Regions from separate parts of the Paenibacillus sp. NPDC058071 genome, predicted to be linked through region 3. Evidence: riboswitches for the same ligand, from Rfam matches in the RefSeq annotation. Region 3 holds a riboswitch; each other region holds the start of a gene.

Region 1 (10,427 bases), on a different contig from region 3:
GAAATGAACCATGTCACAACAGCTCGTACAGATTAAAAACGAAGATCTTCAGAAGCTGGAGCAAGAAGTACAAAGCACGATGCAGAAGGTAGCGACTACAGATGCAATGAATCTGGACACGCTGATGGATGAGATTACGAGAAAAGGACAAAAGACGCTGGAGCGCTCTGGGCAGACGCTTACCATGCTAGAGAGACCTCTGGCCGATCTTATGTCCGGTAAACGCTCCGAAGTCGCAACCAATATGCTTAAGCTGCGCAGCGAGGTTGAGGATTTGAGCAGAAGCAAGCAATTGACGCTCGTGCAGAAGCTGATGCGGAAAGCGCCGATGAAAAACTACATTTATAAATATCAATCGGCGAAAACGAACGTACAGGTTATCGTAAAATCGCTGCGTGACGGCCGTGATAATCTGGAAGAGAATGTTATACACATGCGTAACTTAAAGCGCAGCAGCTTGGATAATGTTTATGATTTGCAGCTGCTCGTTGAATATGGCAATCGTCTCAAAAAATTGTTCGAGGACGAGATTGCAAAGCCCGAGAATGATTACCGAAAAACGTATTTAGAGCGTGGCCTTCGGAAGGTCGTAACCAAGCTTCAAACGAATACCGAAATGATTATGCTCTATCAACAGGCGATTGCAGCAACCGATATTATTAATGACACCAATGACAAGCTGATGGATGCGCTGGACAGCTCCATTGACAAGACACAGCATCTGATGTCGGTTTCGGTCTTGATTGCGAGTGCGATTGATGATCAGATGAAAGCGATTGATGCCGTGAATTCAACGAACGAGATGCTGGGCAATCAATTCGCCGAGAATGCGCGTTTGCTGAATGAAACGAGCGATAAGGCCAATCAAGCTTTGACCAAGCCGGCGATGAGCATGGAGCTGGTTGAACGGGCAATGTCGGATTTGTTCTCGGCAATGGACAAATACGAGAACTCAAACCGTCAAATTATTCAAACCGTTTCGCAACAGACGGAGAAAATGACGCAGATCAATCAGCAGGTTGGCCAGCGCTTGGGCATCCAAGCGGGCTCTGGAGCGGCTGCGGCTGAGCTTCCGAGAGCGGCAGCCAGAGGCTTTTTAGAGTAATTATTTATACCGCTTCTTTAGAAATGGACGAGCCCTGAAGGGCTCGTTTTTTTTGTGCTCTGGGTGTGTCAAAACATAAGGAAAAGCGAGGATATTGCTCATAAAATGCTCATAAAAGCAAACCAGGCGGCATAGCCTTAAAGAAAAAAGAGGTGATCAGGCTATGATAAGCGGAATTGTCCTTGCAGCGCTGCTCGTCATTTTAATTGTCGTTGCCAGTTCTGAAAGAGCAGAAGCCATCCTGGATCCACCGAACGTTTTTGGAAGAGACTAGTTGTGATTGCCTCTGATTTGGTATAATTGAATTACATTATACTAGCTGATCGGAGGTAATCATTTGGAGTTTACCTATGAAATCATTTCAGAGTCCAATATTAACATTCGCTATGTATATGGCGGAGAATGGTTTACTTTCGATCTGTTCTATCGCGACCAGCAATGGGTCCTCCATCCCTTCGATGCCTCCCTTATTCGCAACAGAGATATGAGCAGGCTGGTCATTGCCGATCTGCTTCAGCATCGGCCGTTTCAGGTGATGCTGGCGAAAGAGGGAATTATCCTATCGGAGCTGAGTACCTCGATTTCGCTTGCACAACAGGAAGTCGAATATGAGGAGCTGCCGCATCCGCGGTTGGACCGCCGCTCGGGACGCTTATGGGATGATGAGCCGTTCCCTCCGGCTCCATCTATAGATATTGATCGGCTGATTCAAGAGAATGAACTGGAAGATTTGATTCGAATCGAGATTGAACTCATAGAAACGCGTCAACAGGTGTACAATCAAATTTTACACCGGATGTTCATGGCTGAACTGGGGCCAGCTGATCCGGAGTTTCAGAAGATACAGCAGATCGTCAAGTTCTACGGAGAAGCGAAAACAAAACTACTTGGCATCGGATAAAGGCGCCAAGGTTTGATTTAGAATAGGATGTATTTCACGAAAAGAAAAGAACCTCCAATGCCCAGTTTTCTGCGGCTTTGGAGGTTCTTTAGCTTTGCTTTATTATAGGTTGAACTCGCCTGGGTTAAGACCCAATGTGTTGCAGATGTCGCGAACAGCAGCCTGCTCCTGCAAATCGAAATCACCGTCTGCTGCGCCAATGGCACTGCACACGCCGACGATTACGCGGCCGATTTCCGGTTTACTGCGAAATTTGGCAATTGCCTTCAACGCTTCTTGCTTACCGATCATGCCGTCAAATTCGATGTTGCCTACGTAATGATTAAAGCGGTTAATGACGTCGCTCATTTCAAATACTTTTAGCTCTTCGCTGCGGCTGATATAGCCGGCCATTTTTTGTTTCTCAGCAGAGTCGATGGAACCGTCGGCGCCTGCTACGATTGCGCAGCCTGCAACGACCGCATCCAGAAAGTCTTTATTTTTAAATTTCTTCACCTGATCGTTTAGTCCTTGCTTGGTGCTTTGCAGCCATGTGGAAAATGAGCTCATTTCTAGCAACCTCCTAATTAATCATTATAATGCTATAACTCTATTGTAGTTTCTTCTGGTACCAATTAGCAAATTTTGCTGAAGTCTGTCTGTTTTTGTTGAACAAAACCGAAACAGCGTTTGACTGCAAGTAAGGGGAAGCTTGACACCACAAGCACAGCATTTTATAGTAAGTATAAGACTAACTACTATGAGGTCCTTATGGAAGATATCTATAAAGAGCTGCAAAAGCTCGGTTTTTCTCAATACGAATGCAAAGCCTACATCAGCTTGTTGAAGAACTCTCCAATTACAGGCTACGAAATCAGCAAACGCTCCGGCGTACCGCGTTCCATGATTTATGAAGTGATCGGCAAGCTGCTCGACAAAGGGGCGGTTCATACCGTACCTTCAGAGCCGGTCACGTATGCGCCGTTGCCGGCTAAGGACTTGATCGGGAGACTGCGCAGCAACTTTGAGCAATCTTTTGATTACTTAGAGAAGAAGCTGAGCGCACTGGAAAGCGAGCAAGAAGTGGATGTTATCAGGCGAATCAGCAGCGACGAGCACGTGCTGATGGAAATCAACGAGATGATCGAGGGAGCCAAGGAAGAGCTCTGGTTATCCGTTTGGGAGCCGCAGGTTGGGTTTATCAAGGAGCGGATAGATCGTCGTGTGAACGAAGGCATTTCTGTTTTTTCTGTGCTGTTCGGAAAAGCAGAAACGCAGGTGGGGATCACCTATCATCACGATTATATGGCTCCAGAAGTGGCGGAGGAGCGATTGGGCGGTCATCTGACCATCGTGGCGCGGGATAAAGAAGAAGTGTTGATCGCAAACTTCGGACCCAATCAAGTTGCTTGGGCCGTCAAAACCCAGGACCCGGCGCTTGTCCTCGTAGCCATCGAATACATTCGCCATGACATTATGTTTGCCGAGGTAACCAAGGTGCTTGGGCCAGAAAAGGTAGAAGCGCTTTGGAGAAACAAACCGGATCTCTATCAAGTGGTAACAGGAAAACGGTTCATGTAGCGTGAACCGTATTTTCTTTCTTATTTTCATAGTCGTTATACATCTAACATCTATATAGAAAAAGTGGAGAAGAGGAAAGAGAGTGAGTCAAGAAGGGCTACAGGCAACATCATCTGCGACTCCAAGAGACGAAGGCAGCTTTTTGCAGGGCGTGAAGGATTGTATTCCAACGTTGCTGGGGTATTTAAGCATTGGTTTCGCAGCGGGTGTTTTGGAAAAGACGGCGGGTCTCAGCATTATGGAGATTATCCTTCTGAGTGTATTGCTGTATGCAGGCTCTGGGCAGTTTATTTTTGCCGGAATGATTGTCGCAGGGAGTTCGGCAACGGCGATTATGGTTACGATATTTTTTGTGAATTTACGGCATATTTTGCTCAGTGCGGCACTGTCACCCTATTTTCGCCACCTTACCCCGTTTAAAAATATGCTGATAGGCTCGCTTTTGACGGATGAAACCTTTGGCGTTGCCATTAATGAAGCAGCAAGAAAAAAACAAATCCATGAAAAATGGATGCACGGCTTGAATCTGACCGCGTACCTCAATTGGATTGTCGCCAATATTGCAGGCGCCTATTTTGGACAATGGATTTCAGAGCCTGAGAAGTTCGGACTGGATTTTGCGCTGGCTGCTATGTTTATCGGTCTGTTAATTCTGGCGATTGTCAGTCGTAAAAAGGTGAAAATCGATGTTATTGTAGCGGTATGTGCGATAGTTATTGCAGTAGGCATAGCGGTTATTTACCCGGGGCATGTGGGGGTTATTGTGGCTACGGTAGTCGCTGCTACGATTGGGATGGTGATTGATAAATGGAAGTAAGATGGGATGTCTTTTTGATGATTGTCGGAGCTGCCTTGCTGACATTTCTGCCTCGGGTAGTGCCTCTTATCGTTTTGAGCCGGATGGAACTTCCGGAGTGGGCCATTCGCTGGCTGGACTATGTGCCGATATCTGTAATGGCGGCATTGGTCGGACAGGAGCTATTCGTGCAGAAAGGGCAGTTTTCCCTGTTAAACAATATCGAGCTACTGGCAGCGATCCCCACGGTTCTCGTCGCGATTAAAACAAAAAGCTTGCTCGGAACAGTGATTACAGGTATGATTTCGATCATGGCTTTACGGTACTTCATTTAATAAGGAGAATGTCGTCGACGGTCTCCCCTAAGGAATCAGGCTTAATGGCGATCGGAAGAACCCTCTGACCCGTAGCGCTCCCTCTCACTTCAAGTCATGCACTGATTTCGGTTTTGAGCCGAGAAAATCAAGAATATGCTGATTAAATAGCTGCGGCTCCTCAATAAAAGGAAGATGTCCGCAGCCTTGCATCATCGTCTTGAAGGATCGGTTCATTTTCGCATGCAAGGACTCTGCTGTTGTTATGTTAAACGGATGATCTTGATCCGAGATAATAGTAAGGATTGGGATGTTAATCTCTTGGAGTCGGTTGAAGGCATAAGGTTTAATAACGGTAGAGAGATTTGGAGAGAAGCGACAGAAGTTGCTGCTGTTTCGAACATTATGGAGCACTTTATTACGAGCCTCATCTTTTCCTGCGGAAGGAAAAAAGTATTGCCAGAACGGATTCGCAATGAATGCTTCAATCGCTTTTTCGCGACCCTTCAGACGGGTATTAATAAAATTCCTAATTCCCTCCCACATCATTTTCATAGGATAAGAACGGCCATTGATCGAGGGGGAAACTAGAATAAGAGCGTTAACCAGCCCGGGATAAGCGAGAGTGAAGTTCACGGCAACGCTGCCGCCCAGCGATGAACCAACTAAAGTAACGTTTTGCAGCTTCAAGGAATCAACCAAAGCTTTTAAATCATCGACATTGGAGAAGGGAGCGGTTGGCGTACTGGAAAGGCCGTATCCTCGTAAATCATAGCGAATGACTTTATACTGTGCGGCAAGAGAGTCAACCTGCTCATTCCAGATTTGATGATCATTGAAATTTCCATGAATCAGAATAAGAGGATCGCCACTTCCTGAAACGGTATAAAAAATTCGTCCGCCTGATACGTCAATATAATCCTGAATCATTAGCTCGAGCCTCCTCTACACTTACTGAATCTACAAAAGATCGGCATTATGCAGGTTGTCTTCAATAATGGATCGCAGTACCTCGGAAACGGAGTGATCGCCCCTATGACAGCAACGATCGATTTCTTCCCATAATGATTGCGGCAAGGTCAGCGATATTTTTCGAGTAACGCCTATTGGCTTGCGGCCTGCCCCTTTTCGGGAGCCTCCTTTAGTACGTATAAGCTCTGAGTTTTTGCTATCTATTAATTTCTCCATGTAATCACCCTCCTGTATAATTCCATATATTTATTGGACAGTCAATTAATGCTACCTTATTCAATCGCCAGCTAAAATCTTCGTATCTCCTTACAAACGCAATATTCACTTTTTCTGGCCAACTAACGATTGCACTCCATATCGAAATGGGTTATTCTTCAATGGGCGATCCATTAGTAGGACTTATAGTTCATGCTGTTAACGGTAGAATCTATATATATAGTGGCCATCCAACTACAACTTCATATATAGGTAAATGGTGCTGTGTTTACACAGCTTAAAATGGAAGATCAGTGCAATTCTGACGCGGTCCCGCCACTGTAACGCCGAGTAGGTTAACGTGTTTCCACTGTATGTTCAATACGGGAAGGAGTTAGCTATACGATGAAGCAAAGCCAGGATACGTGCCATTTACTTTATTCTACGATTTCACGAGGATGAAAGGAGAGATGTTTAGCTGTGCCTTATTCAGGCATGGGTATGTCCGTATGCCCGTTTGTCAAACACCTTTCACATAATAGTGATAGGTGTTTTTTTTGTTTTACATCATAAATCTATTTGAAGGAGACGGATCATGTTACTGCAAAAAGCATGGAAAAAAAGCATAGCATTAGGCTTAACGCTATTAATGCTAGTTTCGTTGTTCAGCCCAACCGCCGCAATGGCGGCAGGGGGCCAATCGGGAGCCAATGCTGTCAAAGGATATGTGACGGTAGCGGTTGAGAAATTTACATTGGGGCAAGGTTATGTCGTTGAGCCAGTTCGTGTTCCTATTCATGAAGGGGACAATGCGGCAGCTGTTATTTCAGAGCTTCTAGGAGAAGATAACTATGACCATTCAGGCACCGTAGATAGCGGCTTTTACTTATCTAGCGTATATGACCCCGGTGCGGGAGAGGCCAAATTTCCTGCTTACATCCTGCAAGCGCTCGGAGGAGCGGCAAATGTAGACGATCGAGCGGATGAAGATTGGTTAGGCGAATTCGATTACTACTACCAGTCGGGATGGAACTTCGCGGTCAATCATTCCTTCCCGAGTGTCGGAGCGTCGGACGTCGATCTTAATAACGGCGATGTCGTCCGTTGGCAGTATACGGTTTATGGGTATGGGGAGGACATAGGGAATGGCGGTACGCTTATTTCTCCTGCCAATAAGGATGCATTAACAGAGAAAGTAGCGGAGATTAATAGCAGCGCAGATAAAGCAACCATTCTTGCGGATGCAGAAGTTCGAGCGGCGTACGAGAATGCTTACCATACGCTCACGAATATGGAAAGCGGTCAATCTGCGGTTGACGCTGCGCTGAGTGATTTGACTGAAGCGCTTGGTGAAACTGCTCAGCTGAACACGGCTGAATTGGCAGCCGCTATTCAATTGGCCGAGTTAGCCAAGACTTCTGTAAAAGTAAGCGTAGACGGATCGGATGTCAGCACAACGGAATATTGGGTTGTTCAAGCGGAGCTTGATGCATTCGTCCAACTGATTGTATCGGCTCAGCAGCTCATCGCTGACTCGACTGCAACGCAGGATGGAATAGACGCTAAAGTATTGGCGCTCGAGCAAGCCCAAGCGGCCTTTAACCAAGCGATAAAACAAGGCCTGCAGGAAGTAGAGACGAAATATAGCATCACGTTTACCGTTGCGCCAAAAGCGGCTTCGTTAGAGCTTTATAATGCCAAAAATCAGCTCGTCGATATTGGTACAGGCCAATCAGGCACCTATAAAGTATATCAAGCCTCTCTGCCAGCCGGCGACTATCGCTACAAAGGACTTGACGCTAGCGGAAATTCGATTGGCGGCGGCAAGTTAACGATTACGACGCAGCCTAGTCAAGCCTTTGAATTCCGTCAATTGAACTTTAAAGCAAGTAATGCGGGATGGAACGTTGATACAGACTACACGGTAAAAGTAGGTCAAAATAGCCCAAGCGATACGTCCCTCATTTGGGGAACGAAGACGGCTGCGGGCGAGTATCCAGTCCTTGTTCTTACAGGCAACACGTATTTTTATTCTTTTGAGCCGACTAGAGCACGTGATCTCGAGGGATATAATACAGCAAGCAGCAGCGTTACGGTTACGTTAGCTGCTACGGCACAAAATATTTCCACAGCGATTCCATTAGCGCGTGCGATTACATTTACAGTACCTGAAGAAGCAAAGCTTATCATTGGCCGTAAACTCAAGCACTTTATTGCATTTGAAAAAACCGAGCCTGTTGAAACGACGATACAGGGCGGCAAAAAAGTGTATCGCTACAAATTATCAAATAATGTGGAATATAACTACCGGGTCAATCAAGACGGTAAGCTGACCAATGTAGGGACGTTCATAGCGAACGCTGCGAATGCAGCAATGGAGATTACGGAAGCACAATTAAATTTGGTTTCTCCTCACTCCATTTTAAACCGTGGAACCTCTACGGAAGGCAATATCTATCTTAATCTGAATGAACAAAATCATTTGAAGCTGGCGGCGCCGGGGAGCGAGTTCAAGCTTTTAAGCATGCGCAGCTGGCAGACGATCACTTCAATAACCGGTAATTACTTTTTCGAACCGGATTTTCATTATGAAATTGTAACAGGCCAAAACATTATTGATATTGCCGAAGGTGAGCCCGGCGGCTATGCAACGATCCGTGCGAAAGCAAACGGAACGGCCGTTGTTAAAGTGTCTTACGATGCTATTAAGGTAAACAGTTCAAATGGAAATGAACCTTATAGTGCAATATGGCCGGAAAATGTCGGTTTGTTTGTTGTCACAGTAGGTCAAGGTGAAACCGGTATTGCCACCGGCATCGAGAGCAACAAGGTCCGCAATCAGAAGGCTAACCAAGATCAACAAGGCAAGAAAATTATGAACCTTCAGAATGGCGCATTCGATGCGGACATCGATAGCGTCTACTTCCTGAACACGGAGCAGGGAGCAACGTATACGTTTACTCCTTCCGCAGGCAGCACAGTCAGCGTCCTTCGTCCTGAAATCAATCATGCGGCCGGAACGGCATCCTATGGAGACGGCACATTCTCTTCCAATAATGTGACTGCGAATCCTAACGGCTCATTCAGCGTGTTTCTGACCGAAGGCCGCAACATCGTCAAGGTCGAAAAAGCGGGGCTGGCCGAATATCAGGTCATGACGGCTAGGCCGCTGACCGTAACGATCCAAAACTTGACTCGTCAAGGAGAAGAGGCTGGTCCTGGCGATCGAGTCAAAGTTACTCTGGATGGGTTATCGTTCCCGGCCAACAAATTATCGGGTATTTATAATTTTGCGGCGCAGCTTAACTTTCCTGGGCCGAACGAGACATGGATTACGGGTCTTTCGAGACAATACAACATTACGACGCAGGCCAATAGTGTGGAATTCCAAGTGCCGGCGGATTTAAAAGGCGGCTATAGTCTTAAAGGCGGCCATATTAAGGTGAGTGGCTTCGGCAGTCCTGTTGGGGATCATCATAATATTGATCCGCTAGTAGGAGCTAACCCTAATTTTACAGCGGACAGTCGAGAAGGGTACTACAGCATTCTTCCGAGGATCGTCATTGTTAAGGAAGCGGACAAGACTGCTTTGCAGCTTGCCGTTGATAACGGCAAGGAACAGCTGAAGTCGGTTTCCGTCAGCACAGACGGAGAGGATGTCTATCAAAGCCAACAATGGGTGGCAAAAGGCGTATACGATCAATATGTCGAGCTGATTGAGTCTGCTCAATCTCTGATTGCTGACGAAAGTGCCACTCAGGGCGAGGTTGATGCTAAAGTACGAGCGCTGGAACAAGAGCATGAATCTTTCGTCAATGCCAAAAAACCGGGATTGAAGAAAGACGAGATCAACGTAACCGAGCAACTGAACAAGCATTTATCTTATATCTTTAACCATGTAACAGAACCTGCATTCGGTACGATGGGCGGGGAATGGAGCATTCTAGCGCTTGCTCGCGCGGGCTATGAGGTGCCACAAGGCTATTACGCCACTTATTACAACAATGTAGTTGGTGCTGTAAAAAAATCGATGTCAAAAGGGAAGCTTCACTCTGCCAAAAGCACGGAGCATTCCAGACTGATCTTAGGCCTTACGTCAATTGGTAAGGACATCTCTAACGTTGCGGGATATGACATTAGTGCAGCGTTAGCCGACTTTAACTATGTCACTAAGCAAGGCATTAACGGACCGATCTTTGCACTGATCGCGCTCGACAGTCATGCCTATGAGATTCCCGTACAAAACGGGGTTGCCAAACCGGTCACGCGTGACGCGCTGATTGACTATATTGTCAGTCATGAACTGGCTGGCGGCGGCTGGTCCTTAAATGATGAAGCTGATCCTGATATGACAGGGATGGCGCTGCAAGCTTTAGCCCCGTACTACGAGGAAAAGAAAGAGGTTAAAGCGGCTGTAGATCGTGCGCTCCATTGGCTTTCCACGGCTCAGAACGAAGCAGGCGGCTACGCAAGCGGAGGCAAGGAAAAGGAAAATGTCCAAAGCGCCGCACAAGTCATTGTTGCATTAACCGCTCTGGGAATTGATCCGCATACCGATAAGCGTTTCAACAAGAAGGGCCATTC
Region 2 (10,427 bases), on a different contig from region 3:
AGTCATTATCTTGTTTTTACCGCCGGTCGGGCAGGGGCGAACGCGCATGAGCTGCCGCTTTATTTCGAAACGTCCGCCGTCGTTATTACAGCTGTATTGTTAGGCAAGTACATCGAGGCCGCTGCTGCTGCGAGAGCGCAAAACGACGCTTCCGGTTACGGCAAGCTGCGAACAGACACCGTTATCGTCGAGCGGGCAGGCGAGACGATGGAAGTGAAAACAGCATTCGTTCGCGCCGGCGATTATGCGCAAGCCGGGCAAGGAGAGATGATTCCGGTCGACGGCGTTGTCGCAAGCGGCGAAGCGGAAATCGACGAGTCGCTGCTTACCGGAGAAAGCTTACCCGTCGCGAAACGGGCGGGCGATAAAGTATGGGCGGGGACGAGGATGGAGAGCGGCCGTCTCCGTATCCGGACGGAAGCGGCCGGCCATGAAACGATGCTGAGCCGCATCAGCGAGCTCGTCCGGCAGGCGCAGCGCTCGAAATCGGCGATCCAGCGACAGGTCGACGCTGTTTCGTCCTGGTTCGTTCCCGCTATGCTGCTGCTGTCCGCCGCGACATTCGTTGTATGGATCGCCTTTATAGACAGAGGCGGGTGGGAGCAGGCGTTCCGCTGCGCCGTCGCTGTCGTACTGGCCGCATGTCCGTGCGCTTTGGGACTGGCTACGCCGATCTCGCTTGTGATCGCATCCGGCCGCCTGGCCAAACGGGGTATCGTAGTGAAGGAGGCCGGCGCGCTGGAGCGGCTCGCGCAAATGGATACGCTGCTGCTCGACAAAACGGGGACGCTGACGGAAGGCAAGCCGCGGATGAGCCGCAGCTATGCAGCCGGATGCAGCCGGTCAACACTGCTTAAGCTGGCGGCTGCTGTAGAAACGGAATCGACGCATCCGCTTGGAAAAGCAATTGTGGCTGAGGCAGCTAAGAGCGGCTTGGTGCTTCCGAAGGCGGAGCGTTTCGCGTATACGACCGGCAAAGGGGTAGAGGCTTTCGTCGAACGTCGAACAATTGGCGTAGGCAACGCTTCCTTTGTCCGTGACCGGCAATGGACAATAAATGACGACGGAATTAAGGCATTTGTCAGCGAGCGGGAAAGCGTCGGCGAAACGGTGCTTTACGCGGCCGACGAAGGCATTGTCATCGGCGTCATTTCATTCTCGGACACGATCAAGCCGTACGCCCGTCAAGCCGTACGCCAGCTCGCCTTGCAAGGCGTCGATGTGTTGCTGACGACGGGCGATCATCGTTCCCCGGCGAACACGGCCGCCGATGCGGCAGGCATCGATAGAAGCCGCGTATTTGCAGGTATGCTGCCGGAAGACAAGCTGGAGCTTGTTCATCGTCTGCGCGCGGAAGGTAAGCGAATCGGCATGGCAGGGGACGGTTGGAACGACGCTCCCGCGCTGGCGGCGGCCGACGCGGGTCTTGCGATGGGCGACGGGACGGACGCAGCTTTGACTGCTGGACACATTACGCTGCTGCAGCCGCGGATGACGGCGATCCCCGAGGCGTTTGCCATTAGCCGGATGACAGTGCGCAACGTGAAGCAGAATTTGACGTTCGCGTTCCTCTATAACGCGCTGATCATCCCTTTCGCGGCAATCGGCATGCTGGAGCCATGGATGGCGGGTACGGCGATGGCGTTCAGCTCCGTCTCCGTCGTCGGCAACGCCTTCCGGCTTGGACCTAGACTTCGCCGGGCAGTGTTCGGAGTGGAAGCGCGATAGACAAAGGTTCAAAGATTTTGGTATAGTAACTACGATATAAACGTATAGGTTTGATCGATCAGGCGCCGTTCGGATGCTGCAATCGCAGGCAGCCGTTTGGCTTAATAGGGAAGTCCGGTGAAAATCCGGCACGGACCCGCCACTGTAAGAAGCGTCGCCCGCATTCCCACTGGCGATATCGACGGTTGAATGTCACTGGGCGCTGCCGCTCCCGGGAAGACGCCGTCGACGGCTTCGAGTCAGGAGACCTGCCTGCTTCGCATAACGCTTTATCCTACGAGGACTTGGGATGGTGTTGGGATGGCCAGTCCGTCCGCCGCGCGCACAATGGCGGCGGGACTTTCAGCATTTCCGGCACTTTTGATGCCGGAAATGCTTTTTTAATTAAGGAGAGGAGATGTGTTAATTTGATGCAAGGAATGAAAAACGCACACAAACGATGGAGGGGATTAGCGGCGCTGCTCTTGGTCGCTATGCTGATGGTCGTTGCGGCCTGCGGAAACGGTTCGGGATCGAACGGCGGCAATGGGTCGAATGGGCAAGGACAGCAGCCGCAGCAGCAGGAACAATCGCAGCAGTCGGCATATCCGCTTACGGTTAAGGATGACACCGGCACGGAGATTACGTTTGAACAGGCGCCGAGCAAGGTGGTTACATTAGCGCCTAGCGAAACGGAAGTGATGTATGCGATCGGAGCGGGCGAGCAGGTGGCGGGAGTCGACGCATTCAGCAATTATCCGCCGGAAGCGGCTTCGAAACCGCAAATCGGCGACATGACGACGAACATTGAGGCGGTTGTCGCATTGACGCCGGATTTGGTGCTTGCTTCCTCCTCGATGAATGCGGAGGCGGTGACGAAGCTTCGTGAGTTGAAGATCGCCGTTTACGCAACCGATCCGACGACCTATGACGCGACTGCGGACAAGATCACGACAATTGGCCGCATCGTAGGCAAGGAAAAGGAAGCGGAAACGGTGGCGCAGCATATGAAGGACGTCAAGCAGCAAGTGCAGGACGCGGTCAAGGATGCTGCGAAGAAGCCGGTATATCTTGAATTTTCGCCGGGCTGGACCGTCGGCTCAGGCACCTTCCTCAACGAACTGCTGACGATTGCCGGCGGAACGAACATTTCGGCAGCTCAGCCCGGCTGGTTTGAGGTAAGCGCAGAAGAAGTCGTTAAACAAAATCCTCAACTGATCATTTACCCGGACTTGAAAGAAGACCCGAATCCGATTGCCGCCGCATTTGCCCAAAGACCGGGCTGGGATGCAATCGATGCGATCAAGAACAAACAGCTGTTTGCAGTTGCCGAGGATCCGCTCGTACGCGTAGGTCCGAGATTGGCTGACGGCCTGCTGGAGCTGGCGAAGACAATCCACCCGGATCTGTTCTCTTAAAATGAAAAGCCGTTTACTCACTTATGGAGCAGCAAGTCTGCTCCTTCTTGCTGTTTCCGTTGTTGCCAGCCTGTCGATCGGCTCGGCAGGCATTTCCATTAAAGACGTATGGGGCATACTGCTGCATCAGCTTCCGTGGCTCGACCAAAGCGCAGGTTCGTGGAGCGAGAGCGAAGTGGCGATCGTTACGCAGGTCCGTTTATCCCGCGTGCTGCTGGCCATTTTGGTGGGCGCCTGCCTGTCGCTGGCGGGAGCGGGTTTTCAAGGAGTGCTTCGCAATCCGCTTGCCGATCCGTACACGCTAGGGGTCGCTTCCGGCAGCTCGGTCGGAGCCGCCTTTTTAATTCTGTTCGGGTTTCAAGCGCTGATCGGCTTTTGGACGATTCCGGTCGTCGCCTTTGCAACAGGGCTTCTGACGCTTGGGGCAGTGCTGGCGCTATCCCGAAGCAAAGCCGGGATGCAGTTGGAGACGCTCATTTTGTCCGGCGTCGTCGTGCAATCGTTTCTCGGCGCTTTTGTTTCTTTTATGGTTAGCTTATCGGAGGGCGTCGTCAATCAAATCTTGTTTTGGCTCATGGGTTCACTGGCTATGCGGTCTTGGGCTCATGTATACATGCTCCTGCCGTTTTTGGCGGTCGGTTTGCCGCTGCTTATGGTGCTGGCTCACCCGCTCAATTTATTTATGTTCGGTGAGCGGCATGCCGCGCATCTCGGCATTCGAGTGGAGCGGACGAAGCTGATTGTCCTAATTGGTTCAACGCTGCTAACGGCTGCGGCGGTTTCCGTTTCCGGTGTTATTGGGTTTGTTGGACTCGTTATCCCTCATTTGATCCGGCTGATCGTCGGACCGGATTATCGGCTTATTGTGCCGCTGTCAGCTGTCGGAGGAGGCATATTCCTGCTCTGGGCGGATACATTGGCTCGTATCGCGCTTAGTCCGCGGGAAATCCCGCTTGGCGTCGTCACCGCGCTGATCGGAGCGCCTTTCTTCGCTTATCTGCTTCATAGCCGCAAGCGCAGCAGGGAGGAATCATTATGATCGAGGTTATAAAAGCGGGCAAAACGATGCAAGGAAGAGCGGTGCTCGAATCGCTTTCTTTCGCCTTACAGCCGGAAAGATTTTATGGTATTATCGGACCAAACGGCGCGGGCAAGTCGACGCTGCTGCAGCTGCTGTCCGGCATTTCAAAGCCTTCGTCGGGACAGGTGCTTTTGGATGGCAAGGAAGTATCCGCATTGCCGCCGAAACGGCTTGCTAAGCGGCTTGCCGTTCTTCAGCAGGGCGGTTTGCCGGCTGTCGGCTTTACGGTTCGCCAAACCGTCGCTATGGGAAGATTTCCGTTCCAGAATTGGTTTGGTGACGAAAGCGGCGACGCCGAACCGCTGATCGACGAGGCGATTCGGGTCATGGGACTGGGCAAGCTGGAGAACCGAAGCTTGGCTGCGCTGAGCGGAGGGGAGCGGCAGCGAGTCGCGCTTGCCAAGGTGATGGCGCAGGAGCCCGAAATCGTTTTACTGGATGAACCGACAACCTATCTTGATATCGGCTATCAGATTCAATTGCTGGATACGGTAAGGCAGTGGAGGCGGGAGAAGGGGATAACCGTCATCGCCGTCCTGCACGATTTGAATTTGGCCGCGTTATATTGCGACGAACTGCTTGTGCTTCATGAAGGGAGACTTATCTCTCAAGGTGCGCCTGAGGAAGTGTTGGACGAGGAACTGATTCGGCATGTATACGGAGCGGGAGCTGAAATTGTCGCTCACCCTGCGAACGGCATGCCGCAAATTTTGCTGCGTCCTGGTGTCCGGTAGCCCTTATGGTTGAGATGAGCGAGTTCGTCTTGCTACGAAAGCGAATGAGCAGAAGGGATGATGGAGAGATGAACGAAGAACAGCTAGGGAAACAGATCGCCTATTCCATTGAACGAATTGCTCCTTATGATGAAGAAGCGGCCTTGGAGGCGCAGCGCCATTCTGACCGGTTGACGAAGCCGCCCGGCAGTCTTGGCAAACTGGAGGAGATGTCTTGCCGGTTAGCGGGAATCGGAGGCGGACTTTGGCCGTCGTTGGATAAAAAAGCGGTTGTCGTCATGGCGGCCGATCACGGCGTGTGCGAGGAAGGCGTCAGCGCGTTTCCGCAAGAAGTAACCGCTCAAATGATGAACAATTTTTTGCAGGGTGGAGCGGCCGTGAACGTACTAGCCAAGCAGGCGGGAGCGGACGTGTTCTGTGTCGATATGGGCGTGAAAAGCGATTTGGATGTGAATATAGATCATCCTCGGTTGCTGCGGCGAAAAGTGATGCATGGAACGGCAAATATGGTTAAGCAGCCTGCGATGAGCCGGGAGCAAATGCAGCAGGCGGTGCTTGCAGGCATTCAAATTGCCGAGGATTTGGCGGAGCAAGGCTATCAATTGTTTGCCACAGGCGAGATGGGAATCGGCAATACGACGGCCAGCGCAGCACTTGCCTCGATGCTGACCGGTCTTCCTCCGGAGCAAACGGCGGGCAGAGGAACGGGCATCGACGACAGCGGCTGGCTGCATAAAGTAGACGTTATACGACGAGCCGTTGAACTGCACGAGCCTGCTTGCGAGGATGTATTCGACGTGTTGGAAAGGGTCGGAGGGCTGGAAATAGCGGGAATGGCTGGATTTATGATCGGAGCTGCGATCCGTCGCGTGCCGGTCGTAATTGATGGATTTATTTCCTCAGTAGCTGCGCTTGTCGCCGTCCGCATGTCTGAACGCGTGAGGTCGTATGTGATTGCCTCTCATCTTTCGCAAGAACAAGGGCACCGCAAAGTGCTGGAAGCGCTGGAGTTGTCGCCGGTCATACACCTGGACATGAGACTCGGCGAAGGCACAGGCGCCGTTTTATGCTTTTCGATCGTTGAAGCGGCACTTAAGCTGATGCAGGAAATGGCGACATTTGAAAGCGCAGGCATTTCGAAGGAGTAGAGTAGAATGGCGATATTGGTAACCGGCGGGGCGCGCAGCGGCAAAAGCGCGTTTGCCGAGCAACTTGCATCACGACTGGCTGAAGAAGGCGTATACATAGCGACAAGCCAAGCGTTTGACAAAGAGATGGCGGCGAGAATCGGAAAGCATCGGGCGGATAGAGCGTCCGCGGCGTTTCCGTGGACGACGGTTGAAGAGCCGATCGAGCTCGTGCGTGAATTAAATCGTCTTGCGCAAACGTTTGGTACGGAGCAGCGGGAAAGCGGTTGCATACCGCCGGTTGTCCTGGTTGACTGCTTGACGCTATGGCTGACGAATGTGCTCCTGCTCGAGGAACAGAAGAAAGAACAGCAGTCCGATTGGATAGACGGAGAATGGCTGAACGGTCAGATTGCTTCGCTCGTCGAAGCGGTCAAACAGTATCCTTATCCGCTCGTACTGGTGACGAATGAGGTTGGAGACGGTATCGTGCCATCCTATCCGCTGGGAAGACGCTTTCGGGACGAAGCGGGTCGGCTGCATCAAGCAATTGCAGCGGACTGTGATCGCGTCTTTCTTGTAACAGCGGGAATCCCCGTTGAATTGAAAGCTATCGCGTTTCGCTGGGACGACTTATGATCGGCTATTCCTTGTCCGAGACGCTGCTGCTGATCGCGGCCGCTATCGTCATCGATTGGATTGTCGGCGACCCAAAATGGCCGACTCATCCCGTCATATGGATTGGTCGGCTCATCCGCTTGCTGGAGGCTCGGCTTCGTGCCAGCGAAGAAGGCCGCAGCGCGGGTGCGATTTTTCGAAGAGGAATTATTCTTGGCGTCATCGTATTAGCGGTGTCTTACGGAGTTATATGGGGGATAACGGCAGCTGCAGCAGCCATTCATCCTTGGCTTGGATACGCAGCCAGCGCGTGGTTCATTTCAACGACGATTGCGGTCAAAGGGCTGAAAGAAGCGGCAATGCTGGTGTATGTGCCATTGACGCAAGGTCGCTTAGCGGAAGCACGGAAATATGTCGGTTACATTGTAGGCCGGGACACGGAGCGGTTGAACGAAAGCGAGGCGTCGCGGGCCGCTGTTGAGACGGTAGCGGAAAATACGGTTGATGCATTCGTATCTCCTATCGTGTTCGCGCTGATCGGCGGGGCGCCGCTGGCGATGCTGTATCGGGCGGCCAATACGCTGGATTCGATGGTCGGTTACCGGAATGAGAAATATTTGCATTTCGGTCGTTTTTCGGCGCGTCTTGACGACGTGCTTAACTACATTCCGGCCCGTCTGACCGGTTTGCTGCTAGCTCTATCGGCCGCTATGCATCGGAGCATGTCGGGAATTGCCGCGCTGCGGTCGATTCGCCGCTTCGCGCGGCTGCACCCGAGTCCGAACAGCGGAATCCCGGAATCGGCGGTTGCCGGCGCGCTCGGCATCGAGCTCGGAGGCTTGAATTATTATTTTGGAGAACCGAGCGAACGGGCGAGAATGGGCTGGCCGCGGCGGGAGCTAGAGGCGATGGATATCGTCCGGACTGTCCGTTTGTTGTACGCGGTTAGCGTAATTATTATGGCGGGGGCGTTGTGCGCATGGTTATTCGTTCGTTAAAACGGCACGGACAGGCTTTGGCCGCAGCTTTGCAGTTTCTGACGCGGCTGCCGGTTCCTATCCGTGTGCCTTTCGAGCCAGAGGTGCTCGCGAGAAGCGCTATCTATTTCCCGATTGCCGGCGCGGTCATCGGGTGCATTATAGCGGTCGCTTGCGCGCTGCTAGGCTTGTTCATGCCGGCGCTTCCCGCAGCTGTGTTGCTGCTTGCCTTATGGACGGCTATGAGCGGCGGATTACATCTGGATGGCTGGATGGATACGGCGGACGGCGTACTCAGCCATCGTTCCAGAGAGCGGATGCTGGAAATTATGAAGGACAGCCGAGTCGGGGCGATGGGCGTTATCGCTGCAGTTCTGCTGTTGTTGTTCAAGTTCGCCGTGCTGACCGAGTTGTATGGCATTGCAGCTGTCGGATCGGATGAGAGTTCGATTGTTGTATTCGCTGCAATGGCAATCGTTCCTGCCTGGAGCAGGTGGTGGATGGCCGCGGCGATTGCCGGCTGGCCGAACGCTAGGCAAGGAGAGGGCATCGGTGCCATGTTCCGGCTGGCCGGGTGGAAACATTCGGCGGGTGGGGGACTAATCGCCGCCGCATACAGTTTTATTGCATTGACGGCGCTTGGAAAGCTCGGCTTCTTTGAGGCGATGATTGCAGCGGCAGTTGCGGCGCTGGTGACAGCATTTGTTGGCTGGGCGTCGGCCGTTTGGTTGAGCCGCAAATTAGGAGGCTTGACGGGAGATACGTACGGCGCGATGAACGAAGCGGTCGAAGCAGTGCTGCTGCTGGCGGCGCTGCTATGGCTCATGAATACATAGAGAAGAAAGCGGGGAATCGATTATGTTGGAACGATACGGTCACGGAGGCGATTTGCAAACGGCCGCGGAAATGTACGGCAAGCCCGCGAGCGGATTTCTCGATTTCAGCTCGAATATGAATCCGTTTGGACCGCCGGAATCGGTCGGACGCGTTCTGGCGGCTTATGCGAGTGTAATCGGCAGCTATCCCGATCCGGCATCGCGAAAGTTGCGCAGGAAGCTGGCCCGTCTACATGACATAGATGAGCAGTCGATATTAATTGGCAACGGAGCGGCTGAGCTGATTGATTTAGTCGTGCGCTGGCTTCGGCCGTCGGTCACAGGTCTTGCTTGTCCGTCCTTTGGCGAGTATGGCGACGCCGTTCGCAAAATCGGGGGCGAAGTCGCTCCGATCATGCTCCGAGCGGAGCAATCGTTTCAATTGGACGAGGAGGCTCTGCAGCAGTCATTTGCGGCCGGAGCCGATTTTTTCTTGCTGGGCTCCCCCAATAATCCCACTGGACGCCGAATTGATCCCGCGATCGTTCGCACATTGCTGAATCGAGGCGCTGACGTCGCTCTCGACGAAGCGTTTATCGACTTTATACCGGACGCTGATCATTATTCGTTCATAAGGGAAGCCGCCAAGAGCGACAAGCTGTTCGTCATCCGCTCGATGACGAAGTTTTACGCAGTTCCCGGCATCCGGCTTGGCTATATCGTCGGCTCGCCTGAGCGAATTGCCGCTTTAAAACAGCTTCAAGTCCCATGGAGCGTCAATTCGCTTGCCCAGTCGATCGGCGAGGCGGTTTTGGACGAGCATGCTTATGCAGAGAAAACGTTGAATTGGCTGCAGGAGGAACGTTCAAGGCTTGCCAGTCGGCTGGACGGACTCGGTTTTCGCGTTTTTCCTAGTGAAACCAATTACGTGCTGGCGCAATTGCCGCCTGGTCAGGGGGTAACCGCGTCTGCCTTGCAGCGAGCGATGGGAAAGAAAGGCGTGCTGATCCGCGACGCATCCCATTTCACGGGGCTCGACGAGAGCTATTGCCGATTCGCGGTTAAGCTGCGGCACGATAACGACACGCTCTGCGAAACGCTGTCGGCATGCCTAGCCGAGCTGAGCGATCCTGCCGGCCGGGAGGTCTATTAACGTGGAGCGTCAAACGGTTTCTAGCCAGCCGTTTCGCAGCGGTTTCCGCTACGAATCGCTGCATTTTCCCAGCTTGCGCTTGGAGTTTGCGGAGGGCAATCGAATTGTGACCGAGAGTCCTGTACCGCTTCGAACAATCAGCAATGCCGTTCATATGGGCGGTGCGGCTGAAGCGGATAAAATCGTCAATTGGAAAGTTCCGCTCGATTACAGTTCCGACGATCCTGTGTTGGACATCTCCGAGAGAATGAACGAGTGGGGCTGCGACCCGGCGCGAACGGTCGGTCTGCTGACTGCCGCTAAACTGACGCATGCTGCAGTAGCGGAAGAGCAGGGCGACCGTTTTTCCTTGCTTTGCTGCACGACTGCCGGAACGGGGAACGGCGCGCGCGCGGGCGTGTTGCGCCGCACGTATTCCGCCTATGAGGCAGGGACGATCAATATCGTCGTGCTGATTGACGGGGAGATGACCGATGCGGCGATGGTGAACGCTGTATTAACGGCAACGGAAGCGAAAGCAGCGGCGCTTCAAGACTTGAAGCTCGTCGATGCGGAGACAGGCTTGACGGCGACGGGGACGACGACCGATGCAATTGTCGTGGGAGTAAGCCGGAATGGCGGCTATGGCGAGGTTCATCCGTTCGCCGGAACGGCCACGACGATCGGCAACGCCATCGGCCGGCTCGTCTACGAGACGGTGCTCGAAGCATGCCGGACGCAGGGCGATGCGTAGGGAAAGGGACGCGTGGTGACGAGGACGGGACCTTGTCTTGTCCTCGCACGATCGGCATGGCGGG
Region 3 (10,427 bases):
TGTCGACGCCGTCAGCGGAATACGATACGCACGACCGTCGTTAGGGATAACGACTTGCGTATCGTTGCCTGGAAGCAGCGTGACGCTATCGTCATCACTGCCGATATCTTTGCCAAAATCTTTCGTATAGCGCCACTGCAAAACATCCCCGTCTTTTAACACTTGCAGGTCTGCACTGCTTGCAGGGAAGATTCCATTCAAGCTATACATCCATCCGCTATTCGGCCCATGATCAAATTCGCCGTCGCCATCGATAGATTTCAAATACGAATGTTGATTGGAGGATGTTTCTTGATAAGTGATCTGACTCTCGTCCAGGACACGCTTCAATAAACTCCATGCTGTATCGCTTTGCTTCAACTCGACGCGCAGCGTAGGAACAACATAGCCCTTCCCAATCGATAGCTTATCGACCGAAAGCTTCACATAATGTTTCCCCGACGGATCAGGTGTCGGCGTCGGTGTCGGTGTTGGCGTTGGTGTTGGTGTTGGTGTTGGTGTTGGCGTTGGCGTTGGTGTCGGCCAATCCGTCACATCGGACATATTGTACAGCGACGTCTTACCTTTCAAGAAACGGTCGTATGCAACAAGCGCATACGTTCCTTGTTCGGTAGCCATTCCATCAATTGCTCTAGTTAAATCATGTTTGAATCCGCCTTGCGGTACAGCATATTTCATCAAATCGTCAATAAGCGAGTTGCCGTTCTTTACGAATCTCGAATCGGTGTGAGGATTAATTCCGAGCGCCGTTAAGGCGACAATCACTTGAGCGGTACTCTCGCTGCTGGTATAACCTTTTGTTTGGTAGGTATTTTCCAGCCACACTAATGCGCGATCTACTGCAGCTTTTACCTGTGCATTGCTGTTGTAGTATGGAGCGAGCGATTGGATCGTCATTCCCGTCAAATCCACATCGGGATTTATTACACTGAATCCCCAGCCTCCCGCATTGACTGTATCTTTTTTTACCTCGAGTTCTAAAATACGAGAAATATAGGCTTCTCTGCTGGCCTGCACGGCAGCGCCCGGATTGATTGGGAAAGTGTAGTCTCGTGTGTTCAGAGAGATCAATGCCCAGACCGGACCGTTTATTCCTTGCTTAATTACGTAATTATAATCGCCAAGCGCATTGCTGATATCGTAGCCTGCAACATCGTGGATATTTTTGCCGATTGAAGCAAGCGCCACGATCAAACGAGAATGTTCCGTTCCTTTGGTTGGATCTAGCTTCCCGCCATTTTTGCTCATCAGCGTCTCAACCGACAAACCAATATTATCGTAGTACTTCTCATAGTAGCCTGCTGGAACTGGGTATCCTGCTCTAGCCAGCGAGAGTACCGCCCATTCCCCGCCGATTGATCCAAATTTCGGATTCGGTACCGTTCTTACAAGATAATTCAGACTGTCCGCCAAATGCTGCTCGACTGCTGTCAGCTGCTTTACCTCATATACGACCCGAAACGTTTGCTCCGCTCGGTTGCCGGCATCGTCAACGGCCGTTACCGAAATAAAGTTATCTCCAGAAGTCAGTTGCGCGCTATAACGACCGTTAGCAGCCGTCAATGGCTGGCCGTTCAGCGTTACTGCAACGGCAACGGTTCCGCTCACATTATCGGTTGCGGTGACGCCAAAATTCAAATCAGCCGACGTTACCTTAGCGTTGTGAACTAGACCGTCAACTGCGATAACAGGCGCTTCCGTATCGGCTGCTATCGCCAAGGCGCCGCGGAGTGCTGCTAACGCGTCGTCTACTGCGCTTTGCGAGTTACCGTGTTCCTTTAATACGTTATAAGCGTTAGCATAGGCCGCATTTACGGCCGTATGAGACAGCAACGCGGCTTTATCCGGCGAGCTGTTTATTTCTGCAACTGCCGCTGTCAGCCCGCTTTTATCGGAAAGCTGAATGCTGCCCCAAGGACTGCCAATATCCTCTCCCCAGCCAATGACTGTAAACTGAGTCCGAATAACGTCGCCATTTGCCGGTATATAGTCAGAGAATCCATAAGGGACGAACTCATGGTTTACGGTGTACACCCAACCGGACATGCTTGTATAGTCGAATTCACCCAGCCAATCGCTGTCATTTTTATTACCTAAGACCTCTCCGTAATTGCTAAATAAATCAAGAATAAAAGGAGGAATCGTCGGCGTACCGTCTGAATCCTTTACTCTCGATAAATAAAAAGCACTATCGATTGTTCCTGTGTTTTTGTAATTGCCTGCGCCAAGCACTCTAGTAATAATTGAGGCTCCGTTGTCATCTGCAAAATAAGGAACCTTAATCGGTTCCTGTATGTACCCTTGCCCCAGCGTGAATTTCTCTACCGAAACGGTGACGTATCCTTCTGGAGCCCCGCTGCCCGCGTTGGCGAACGATACGGATAAATTAGTTGAAAATAAAGACATGAAGACGGCTACAATCAGCAGCCAAGATAGCAAACGTTTTTTAATCATCTCTTAAACTCCCTTTCCTATAACTAAAAAAAATAAAAACCTCTCGATCGAAATCGACAGGTTTAGTTGAACGGGCGGCTTTAATAAGCGCGCGCATGCCAATAAACACCCTCCTATCGCTCGTAGAATGATGGTATTCGGAAACAGGCAGGTCTTCTGGCTCAAGCGTCATCGCCCTTGCAGCCTTCCCGGTTTCCCAGTGGCATTTCTGACAAGGACTCTTCTTTTACAGCGGCGGGACCGCGCGGGATTTTCACCCGCTTCCCTTTTAACCGAACCGATGTTATGAAACGGCATCGTCGGCACCTGTTCCTACTTATATTCTATTAAATGTCATTGCTCATCATACCGGATATAGGGTCGTTTGTCATGCGAAAACTGTGTGTCGCCCCGATTTTCAAGCAGACCGCGCACCGTACAGCTTCCAGCGCTCGATGAGTTCAGGCCGGCTCAAAAGTATGTTATACCATTTTGAAAAAAACAGTCGTAGCTTGTCCGCCACTGCACGTAAAGCTGGCACGATTATTACGAAATCTCACTTTCTCAAAAGATTAACTGCAAAAAGGCAGTTATTTTTCACTCTTCCAATCCAAACGGAGCAAATAAATGCTAAAAGGCAGTTATTGACCGAGGTATGAACGCAAATGTCAGAAGTGGGCTTGGAATAACTGCAAAAAAGCAGTTATCTACCCTTCATTCAGTCAAAATTGAAGCAATAAATGCTGATAGGCAGTTATTCCAGCTCGTGGGTGCAACCGAACGAGTTATGAATCAGGTCAGTCCGATCAAAGCTAGTCTGATTTAAGAAATTTTGCGTTTACTATTGTCCCTAAATAAACATCCCGCCCCACATAAAACGCGAGACAGGATGTTTACTTGCTTTATGGAGGATTTCTCGTTCCGTGCTTCCCTTTTGAGACTGCCCCTGAAAGTATGGCATCAAAACCCAGAGCCCGCCCAGACAGACAGACAGACAGACAGACAGACAGACAGACAGACAGACAGACAGACAAACAGGCAGAAGCTCCGAGCAAACGTCCATTCGTTGACAATTACACTTGGATTGTAATAATTCAACGAATAAAGCTTCCAATATCGACTGCGTGCTTTCTTCCTCCAAGTCTCGCAATCTCGTTCGCCGCCGCCTGCTCCTGCTTTACGATCCCTTCAAGCAAAGGGGCCGTGCCGTACGGCTTGCGCTCGAAGGAAGCGAGCCACTCGGCATGCAAAATACCGGTTTGCAGAAACAACAGTTCTGCTGCATCGTGAAATTGCTCTCCCACCCAATCGTCGTATGCGCTTATTTCGTCCAGAGCCAACGCGAACAGCTCCTCCCGACCTTCTAAGCTTTCAGGAGTCGTCAAGTAAATATCGCGTTGCGATGGAGCAATCGATCCGTCCGCTACGACACGGATGCCGAGTGCTTCGATCCGGCTCAACTCAGGCTCACCGACAACCCAGACATCTGCTTTCCTCGCCGAGATGGAGCTGTAGATATCAGCAGGTACGATCTGCTCGCCCTTCACGTCCGAAGACTTCAAACCGGCCGTCTCCAGCGCCGTGAGCAGCAGAGCATGCTCATTCGTAAAAGGAGCATAGGCAACGCGCCTTCCTTTCAAATCGGCAAGCTCGAAAATATCCGAGTCAAGAGGCGTCACGATTGCATAAGCCGCCGGGTTGGCCGGCTCCACAGCCAGGTAGACGAGCGGCGCTGCGTCCCTGTGCAGAAACGCGGGAACGGCGCCGCCGACCGCGCCGATATCGACGCGGCCCTCCTCCGCCGCCCGGAACAGCGACGCTTCGTCGGGAAAGGCTCGCCATTCGACGGCAACCTCCTTGCCTGCCGGCGCCGCCGCCAGCTTTTGCTCCAGACTGCCGCGAGCTTTCAGCCCAATTAAGGCGCTGTTGCCGCTGTAACCGATCCTCAGTTTGCCCGGCTCCGCCGATTGACGGACAACAGCTGCGGTAGAATCTGCGGTTTCCTTCCCGCAGCTCTGCAAGACAAGCATAGCGGCAAGCAAAAGCGATAAAATCGGCAACAACAGCCCTATCCTCCGCTTCCGTGTATCGCTCATGCCGTCAACCGTTATTGGACAGCCCTTTCCGCCAGCGCGTAAACCGTGATTCGATCAACGCAAGGACGTAATTGAGCAGGAGGCCTAGAATAGCGAGCAAAATAATGCCGGCATACATCGCTGGAATTTGGAAGATTTCTTGGGAATTCAAAATATAAAACCCGAGTCCCGCCGATGAGCCGATCATTTCCGCTGCGACGAGCGCCGTGATGCAGTATGCGCCCCCAAGACGAATGCCGGTAAAAATGCTTGGAGCTGCCGCTGGCAAGATGACGCGGAAAAACAGAAACCATTGCGAGCCGCCCATCGACCGGGCGGAATCAATCAGCAGCTTCTCGACATGCTTAACGCCGCTCACTGTATTGAGCAAGATCGGCCAGAATGAGGCCCAGAAAATAATAGCCGTTTTCGAAGACTCGCCGATGCCGAGAAACAAAATAAATACGGGAAACAGCGCAAATGCCGATACTTGCCGGGCCAGCTGCAGCAGCGGATCGAGAATCGCTTCGAACCGTTTGAACCAGCCGAGCAGCAAGCCAAGCAGCGTACCTGAGACAATCGCCAGCAGCAAGCCGCTCAAAGAACGCTGCAGACTGGCCGCCACGTGCTTCCACAACTCGCCGGTGCCGATCAGCTTGCCGATCGCGACAACGACGTCCGACGGCGGGCTTAAATAAGCGGGGTTCACGATGCCGAGCCGGGGCAGCAGCTCCCAGACGACAAAAAACAATAGAATAGCCAGACTGCGGTCAACCGCTTTTTTCGTCCATCCGGTAACCTTGTTCATACAATCGCTTCTCCTCTCCTACAAACGGCGTGCCTGTCTTATGCGGCCGAGCCGTCGCCGTCTTTGGTGTTATCCGCATGCGCTGACTTCGGCGCTGCAAACTCGTTGAACTGGTTGGTGTAAACATCCTTGACCGTCACTTTGCCTTTCGGGATTTTATCGTACTCCTCCAAAATGTCGATGTAGTATTGGATTGGCTCCTCCGTTATGATCAAATCGTCGACATAGGCGAAACGGTCGACATATTTCACATCGATGCCGATTCTTTTCGCAATGATCTCCTTCGCTTCTTCCGGATTGTCGTTAACCCAGTTAGCCGTTTTGGCGATCGCCGTTACGAAATCTTTGACCGCTTCCGGGTGCTCCTTCGCAAACTTGCCGTTTACGCTGTACGGCGCCATGCCGCCGAGACCGCCGTCGAGATCGTAATCGCTCCAAAGCTTCAGCAGTTTCTCGTTCGCTTGCGCTTTGCCCGAGAATGGCGCATGAATGATCGCAAGATCGATGCCGCCCTGCTCCAGCGTTTGCTCTTGCTTGTCGTCGGGAACGACAAGGAAATTAATTTTGCTTATATCGACGCCATGCTCTTTAAACCACTTCTTCGAGACGAACTCGGCGCAAGCGCCAAAGCTGTTGAAGCCGATCGTCTTTCCTTCGAGATCCTTAGGCTCCTTGATACTGCCGTCATTGCGCACAAAATATTTCATATGCGGCGCTTCCTCCAGCGTTTTGCCGCCTGCGGAAACGACTTTAATATCCGCGCCGCTGGCAATGGCCGAGATGACGAGCGGCACCATCCGCGAGCCGAAATCTATGTCGCCGGTGCCAACGAGCGGAATAATTTGCGGGGCCGCCACTTTGCCGACGTATTTCGGCTTTGTGTTCGTGCCGTCAAAATAGCCGAGCTGGTCAGCCAAATAAACAAGATCGAAGCCCGGGTTATCCGGGTACTTGAATTCGACGACCTCCGCCTTCTCCGAGCCTGATTGGCCGGAGCCTGAAGCAACGTCTCCTTTGCCGGTATTAGGAGAACCTCCGCAAGCGGACAGAGCAACGGTCAGCGCCAGCACGGCGGCCGTTTTAGACAAGCGGGCATTCCATTTTTTAAAGCTTTTCATGGTTCTTCACTCCTCATTTTTATACTTATTATTCTCATCGAAAAAATAGGTTTTAGGCCACGCGTTTAGTGCGCCGAAGCGAAATCGACAACGCGACAAGTCCGGCTGCCAGCGCGGCTAACGCGACGTAAAAAGCAGGAGCAGCAAACAGGCTCACCGAAACGCCACCCTCAGCTCCGCCGCTGCTCGTTACAGCCGGCGCATGATGCCCCGAAGCCGCATGCCCATCACCCGTTCCTTTAGACACCACCGTCACCGATGACGGCGTTTCCGACTCGCGGCCGCCCGCCCATTCGACAACTGATCCATCCGCATACGTCTGTACTGCCTTCCACACAAGTTCTTTGGCGTTATCCGCCACTTTGCCCTGCAGCTTGAATTCGCCGAATTCGCCCTCGACCAATCCCGGTCCATCCGCCGTCCAAACAATGGACGTCTTTCCGCCGCCTCCCGCTTCGGTTTGGAACGCATACTGCCAGCCGGCCAGCGGCTGTACGCGGCTGATCTCGACGCCTTCCGGAAAAATCAGCTCCACTTTCGTCGTTGCCGACGCTTTTTCCGTCGGTACCCGCACTGTAAACACCTCGTAAGCTCCTTGCGTCGTCTCTTGCGGTGAGACGGTTACATGGGCTTCCGCTCTTCCCGCAAGCAGCAGAAGAAAAAACGCTGCGAAAAGCGCGGCGCCCGCCCTGTATTTCGCCATCTCGGACTCCCCCTTTATTTTTTTGGTTCACTATAAAAAACAGTTGATGTTGTGAATTCGTTCAGCTTGCCGTCCAGCACCCGCACCTCCAGCCTCCATTTTCCCGGCAGCGACAAATAGCTTCCTTCCGAGCTGTAATGGAAATCGTACAGGCTCGCCGGACTGCCATTCGACGGCACACTCTTTAACGGCACGTCGATCGGAGCAATATCCGGGCGATCAGCGGACTCCAATCGAAGCGTGACACTTCTTGGAGCGGCAGCTGTCGACTTCGTCCCTCCTCCTTGACCGCCTCCTCCGATCGACACGTTAAACTGATTGTTTTCCCCCGCCTTATTCGGCGTAATAATTGCCGCAATATGCAGGCCTTTCACATTTTCGTGCCAAAAGAGCGGGCCGGAAACCGCCAGCGGATTCAAATAAGTCAGAATAGCGGTTATGCCAACGATTGCCGCAAGCAGTCCAAGATCGAACAGCAGCCAAGGAGACTTTCGGCGAAACGTCCGTTTCCGCAGCGTTCGTCTAATAGCCGCGCCCGTCGCCAATACGAGCAGCACTGCGGCCGTTTTGGCGAGCATCAGCTGACCCCATTGCGATTCCGGCAGACGGTGAAAGCCGTTCGTATAGAGCGCCGCAGTGGCGACGCCTGTAACGGAAAGCACGGCGATGGCAAACAGCGCGGCGCGCGACAGCTGCAAAGCCGGAGCCGTTTTTCCATCAGCGGCAGGTCCGCTCTCGGCAGCGTGCGGATTTTCCGCCAGCCGTTTCGGACCAATGATGGCAAAGGCAAGCAAAACGCCCGCCCAGACGCTAGCTGCGGCCAAATGCGCAATGTCCAGCGCATAAGTGACGGACGGAACCGCAAATCCCATTGCATGCCCGTTCAAGCCTTTGGCTGCAAAGACGGCAATGATCCAGACCGTGATTACGACTCTGCCCCTTCCGATCGTTAGCCATCCCGCTAATGCAAATGGCAAAGCAAGAGCGTAAGACAATCCGATCGAAGTGCCGAGCAACATATCCTTCAAACTTTCTTGCGCCAGCCCCTCGCTCAATTTGCCGAAATCCGACCATGCCAGCAGCAGTAAAGCGGCCAAATGAAAGCCGATCAGCAGCTTGGCAACCCGCCGATAGCGTAACGGATCGCGAGCCACAGCGCCGGGCGCGTAGACTTGCAGGCCAAGCCAGCCGGTAACAGACAGCAATCCGGCAAAATAGAGGCCGCGAACGATCCAATACGGCATGTTTTGAGCGAGATCATGCTCCTCGTGCAGCCTAGAAGCGGAAGCGTAGCCAAGCCGACTTTCCGATGCTTCGCCCACGGCGAACACGTAGGACGCCCGAATGGGGTGCCCATCCGCCGAGAGCAGACGATATGTAACGGTATAGCTTCCGTCTGCCAGCTGCGGCAGCGGCAGACGAAGCGAGCGGCGTCCGCTGTCCAAAACCGCTTTTTCCTGCGAGACCGGCCGCCCTTGATCATTGTAGATCTGTACGGCGTAACCCTTATCCTCCACCCGCTCGTTGAACGTCAATACGATTTCCTGCGGAGCCGCCGCAAGACGGCTGTCAGGCGCGGGGGATGCATCGGTCAACGAAGAGTGGGCATAGCTGCTTCCTGCGGCGAACCATAACGCCAGCCAGACGGCGGCTGCCGTAACTATCACTAATCGAAGCGAACGCCGGAGAGCGCTCCGGGCGCTCATGTCGTTCTTGCCGCAACCCGTTCCAGCAGCTGACGCTTATCGTACTCGACGTATTGCCCCGCGTACGTGCGCACCGGATCGCCGGCGTAAAACCGTTCGTACAGCTCATGTCTTGCGCCAAGTCGGCTGCCGACCAATTCCCATGCCAGCTTGAGCAGTTTCACCCGCTCTTCCGCATCCCGGTCTGCTCCCCTGTACGCCCTCTTCAGCTGTTCAGCAAGCGGGCCGCGCAGCTCGGCAATTGTCGAAGGCACCTGCAGCATGCCCGCTCCGGACAGCTGCTGCAAAATTTCCAGCGACCGCGGATAGTAACGGTTGCCCAAATTTTTTGCCGTCAAGATCGGCTCGAGCGCAGGTTCCCATACGCCTAAAGGATGCAAGCTTGCCCGATGCTCCGCTGACAACAGCAGCGCCTTCACCGACTCGAGCTGAAAATAAAGCTCAGCCAGCTTCTCGCGGACATGGGCGAACGCCTTGATGCCGATAGATTCGGCCAGCTCGCTGCCGACCGCGGCCGTAAATTCCAGCTTGCTGACAAGCCGTACAATATTTTCGTGCAAGCTGAGCGCGCCGACCATCCGGTCGGAACGAATCTTCCAGATGGCGTCAGGGTCGTCTTTAATGAATACCCGCTCCCATGGAATTAGCGCGTCGTCGAAGACGAGCACCGCATCCATCTCGTCGAAATGCGAGCTGAGCGGGTGATCCTCCTCCCGTTCGGAAGCGAACGATTCCCGGCAAATAAGATGGACTCCGGGATGGCTCGCCGGAATCGCAAACATTACCGCATACCGCTGCTCGTCGCCCGTCTTTTTGCTATGCGGCGAAACGACAATCTCATCCATGTACGGAGCGCCGGTCGCAATCATTTTGGCCCCGCGGACGATAATGCCTTCTTCGTTCTCTCCAACGATGCGCAGCGCCGTGTACAAATCGCCCAGCTCATGGGCCAGCTTCGTCCTGTCGACTTGCGGGTCGTGCCCGGCAGCTGTCAGCAGCAGGTCGTTGTCACGGACGTACGCGTAATAGTCAGCTATTTTTTGCGGAAAATAGGGCTGCTCTTCCTTAATAAGATCGCGAGCGATATACCACGCCGTTAACTGAGAGCGATAAAAGCCTCCCACGCGGCTCATGACGCCGAATGTGGCGTCGGACCATAGCTTAAGTCCGCGACTCCGCCGGAACAAATCCTCTCTCGTTTCCGGTATCAGATAAGCAATATTCGCTTTCGTTCCCGTGTCTGTGCGAAACGTCAGCAGCTCTTCTGACGCCGGATCGTCTTGCCGCGCCATGAGGGCCGACACCGATTGCACGGTACCGCGAAAAGCGGGATGAAGACGGATATCGGGAACGATCTCTCCGTCCAGCCATATACGACGTCCGTCGTTCAGCCGATTGAAATAGTTGATGCCTGCTGTCATGCGAGTTGTCCGCCCCTCTCTTCTCGTTCAGCCGCGGCTGGCTACTTTCTCGGGCAGCAGCTCGGCGGCGATGCCCGTTTGCGCATGCGTTGGGGCATGCCCTCTCACCGAAGCAGATACGCCATGATGATCGGCCGCATAGACGGCTGCCGGGGAAGCAGGA

What was found. Region 3 has a riboswitch for cobalamin ahead of ACFVTB_RS20710 (DUF4430 domain-containing protein). Riboswitches for the same ligand answer to the same signal wherever they lie in the genome.
Positions count from the first base shown of each region.
Region 1: another riboswitch for cobalamin. It lies ahead of ACFVTB_RS15410 (S-layer homology domain-containing protein); the one in region 3 lies ahead of ACFVTB_RS20710 (DUF4430 domain-containing protein).
Region 2: another riboswitch for cobalamin. It lies ahead of ACFVTB_RS16190 (ABC transporter substrate-binding protein); the one in region 3 lies ahead of ACFVTB_RS20710 (DUF4430 domain-containing protein).

Region 1 is NZ_JBHVSK010000008.1:181,647-192,073, reverse strand. Features, by position in the region: gene ACFVTB_RS15450 (toxic anion resistance protein) at 11-1,105, shown strand; gene ACFVTB_RS15445 (hypothetical protein) at 1,443-2,006, shown strand; gene ACFVTB_RS15440 (tellurite resistance TerB family protein) at 2,109-2,555, opposite strand; gene ACFVTB_RS15435 (TrmB family transcriptional regulator) at 2,757-3,566, shown strand; gene ACFVTB_RS15430 (AzlC family ABC transporter permease) at 3,649-4,383, shown strand; gene ACFVTB_RS15425 (AzlD domain-containing protein) at 4,374-4,697, shown strand; gene ACFVTB_RS15420 (alpha/beta fold hydrolase) at 4,782-5,606, opposite strand; gene ACFVTB_RS15415 (hypothetical protein) at 5,637-5,864, opposite strand; cobalamin riboswitch at 6,105-6,290, shown strand; gene ACFVTB_RS15410 (S-layer homology domain-containing protein) at 6,439-10,427, shown strand, end outside.
Region 2 is NZ_JBHVSK010000009.1:80,051-90,477, reverse strand. Features, by position in the region: gene ACFVTB_RS16195 (heavy metal translocating P-type ATPase) at 1-1,728, shown strand, start outside; cobalamin riboswitch at 1,797-1,998, shown strand; gene ACFVTB_RS16190 (ABC transporter substrate-binding protein) at 2,139-3,125, shown strand; gene ACFVTB_RS16185 (FecCD family ABC transporter permease) at 3,127-4,164, shown strand; gene ACFVTB_RS16180 (ABC transporter ATP-binding protein) at 4,161-4,940, shown strand; gene cobT (nicotinate-nucleotide--dimethylbenzimidazole phosphoribosyltransferase) at 5,009-6,088, shown strand; gene cobU (bifunctional adenosylcobinamide kinase/adenosylcobinamide-phosphate guanylyltransferase) at 6,095-6,706, shown strand; gene cbiB (adenosylcobinamide-phosphate synthase CbiB) at 6,703-7,683, shown strand; gene cobS (adenosylcobinamide-GDP ribazoletransferase) at 7,665-8,498, shown strand; gene cobD (threonine-phosphate decarboxylase CobD) at 8,521-9,630, shown strand; gene ACFVTB_RS16150 (adenosylcobinamide amidohydrolase) at 9,632-10,363, shown strand.
Region 3 is NZ_JBHVSK010000014.1:47,415-57,841, forward strand. Features, by position in the region: gene ACFVTB_RS20710 (DUF4430 domain-containing protein) at 1-2,454, opposite strand, end outside; cobalamin riboswitch at 2,584-2,779, opposite strand; gene ACFVTB_RS20715 (ABC transporter substrate-binding protein) at 3,528-4,496, opposite strand; gene ACFVTB_RS20720 (ABC transporter permease) at 4,534-5,316, opposite strand; gene ACFVTB_RS20725 (ABC transporter substrate-binding protein) at 5,355-6,434, opposite strand; gene ACFVTB_RS20730 (YcnI family copper-binding membrane protein) at 6,487-7,137, opposite strand; gene ACFVTB_RS20735 (copper resistance CopC/CopD family protein) at 7,152-8,804, opposite strand; gene ACFVTB_RS20740 (4-hydroxyphenylacetate 3-hydroxylase family protein) at 8,840-10,264, opposite strand; gene ACFVTB_RS20745 (ABC transporter ATP-binding protein) at 10,292-10,427, opposite strand, start outside.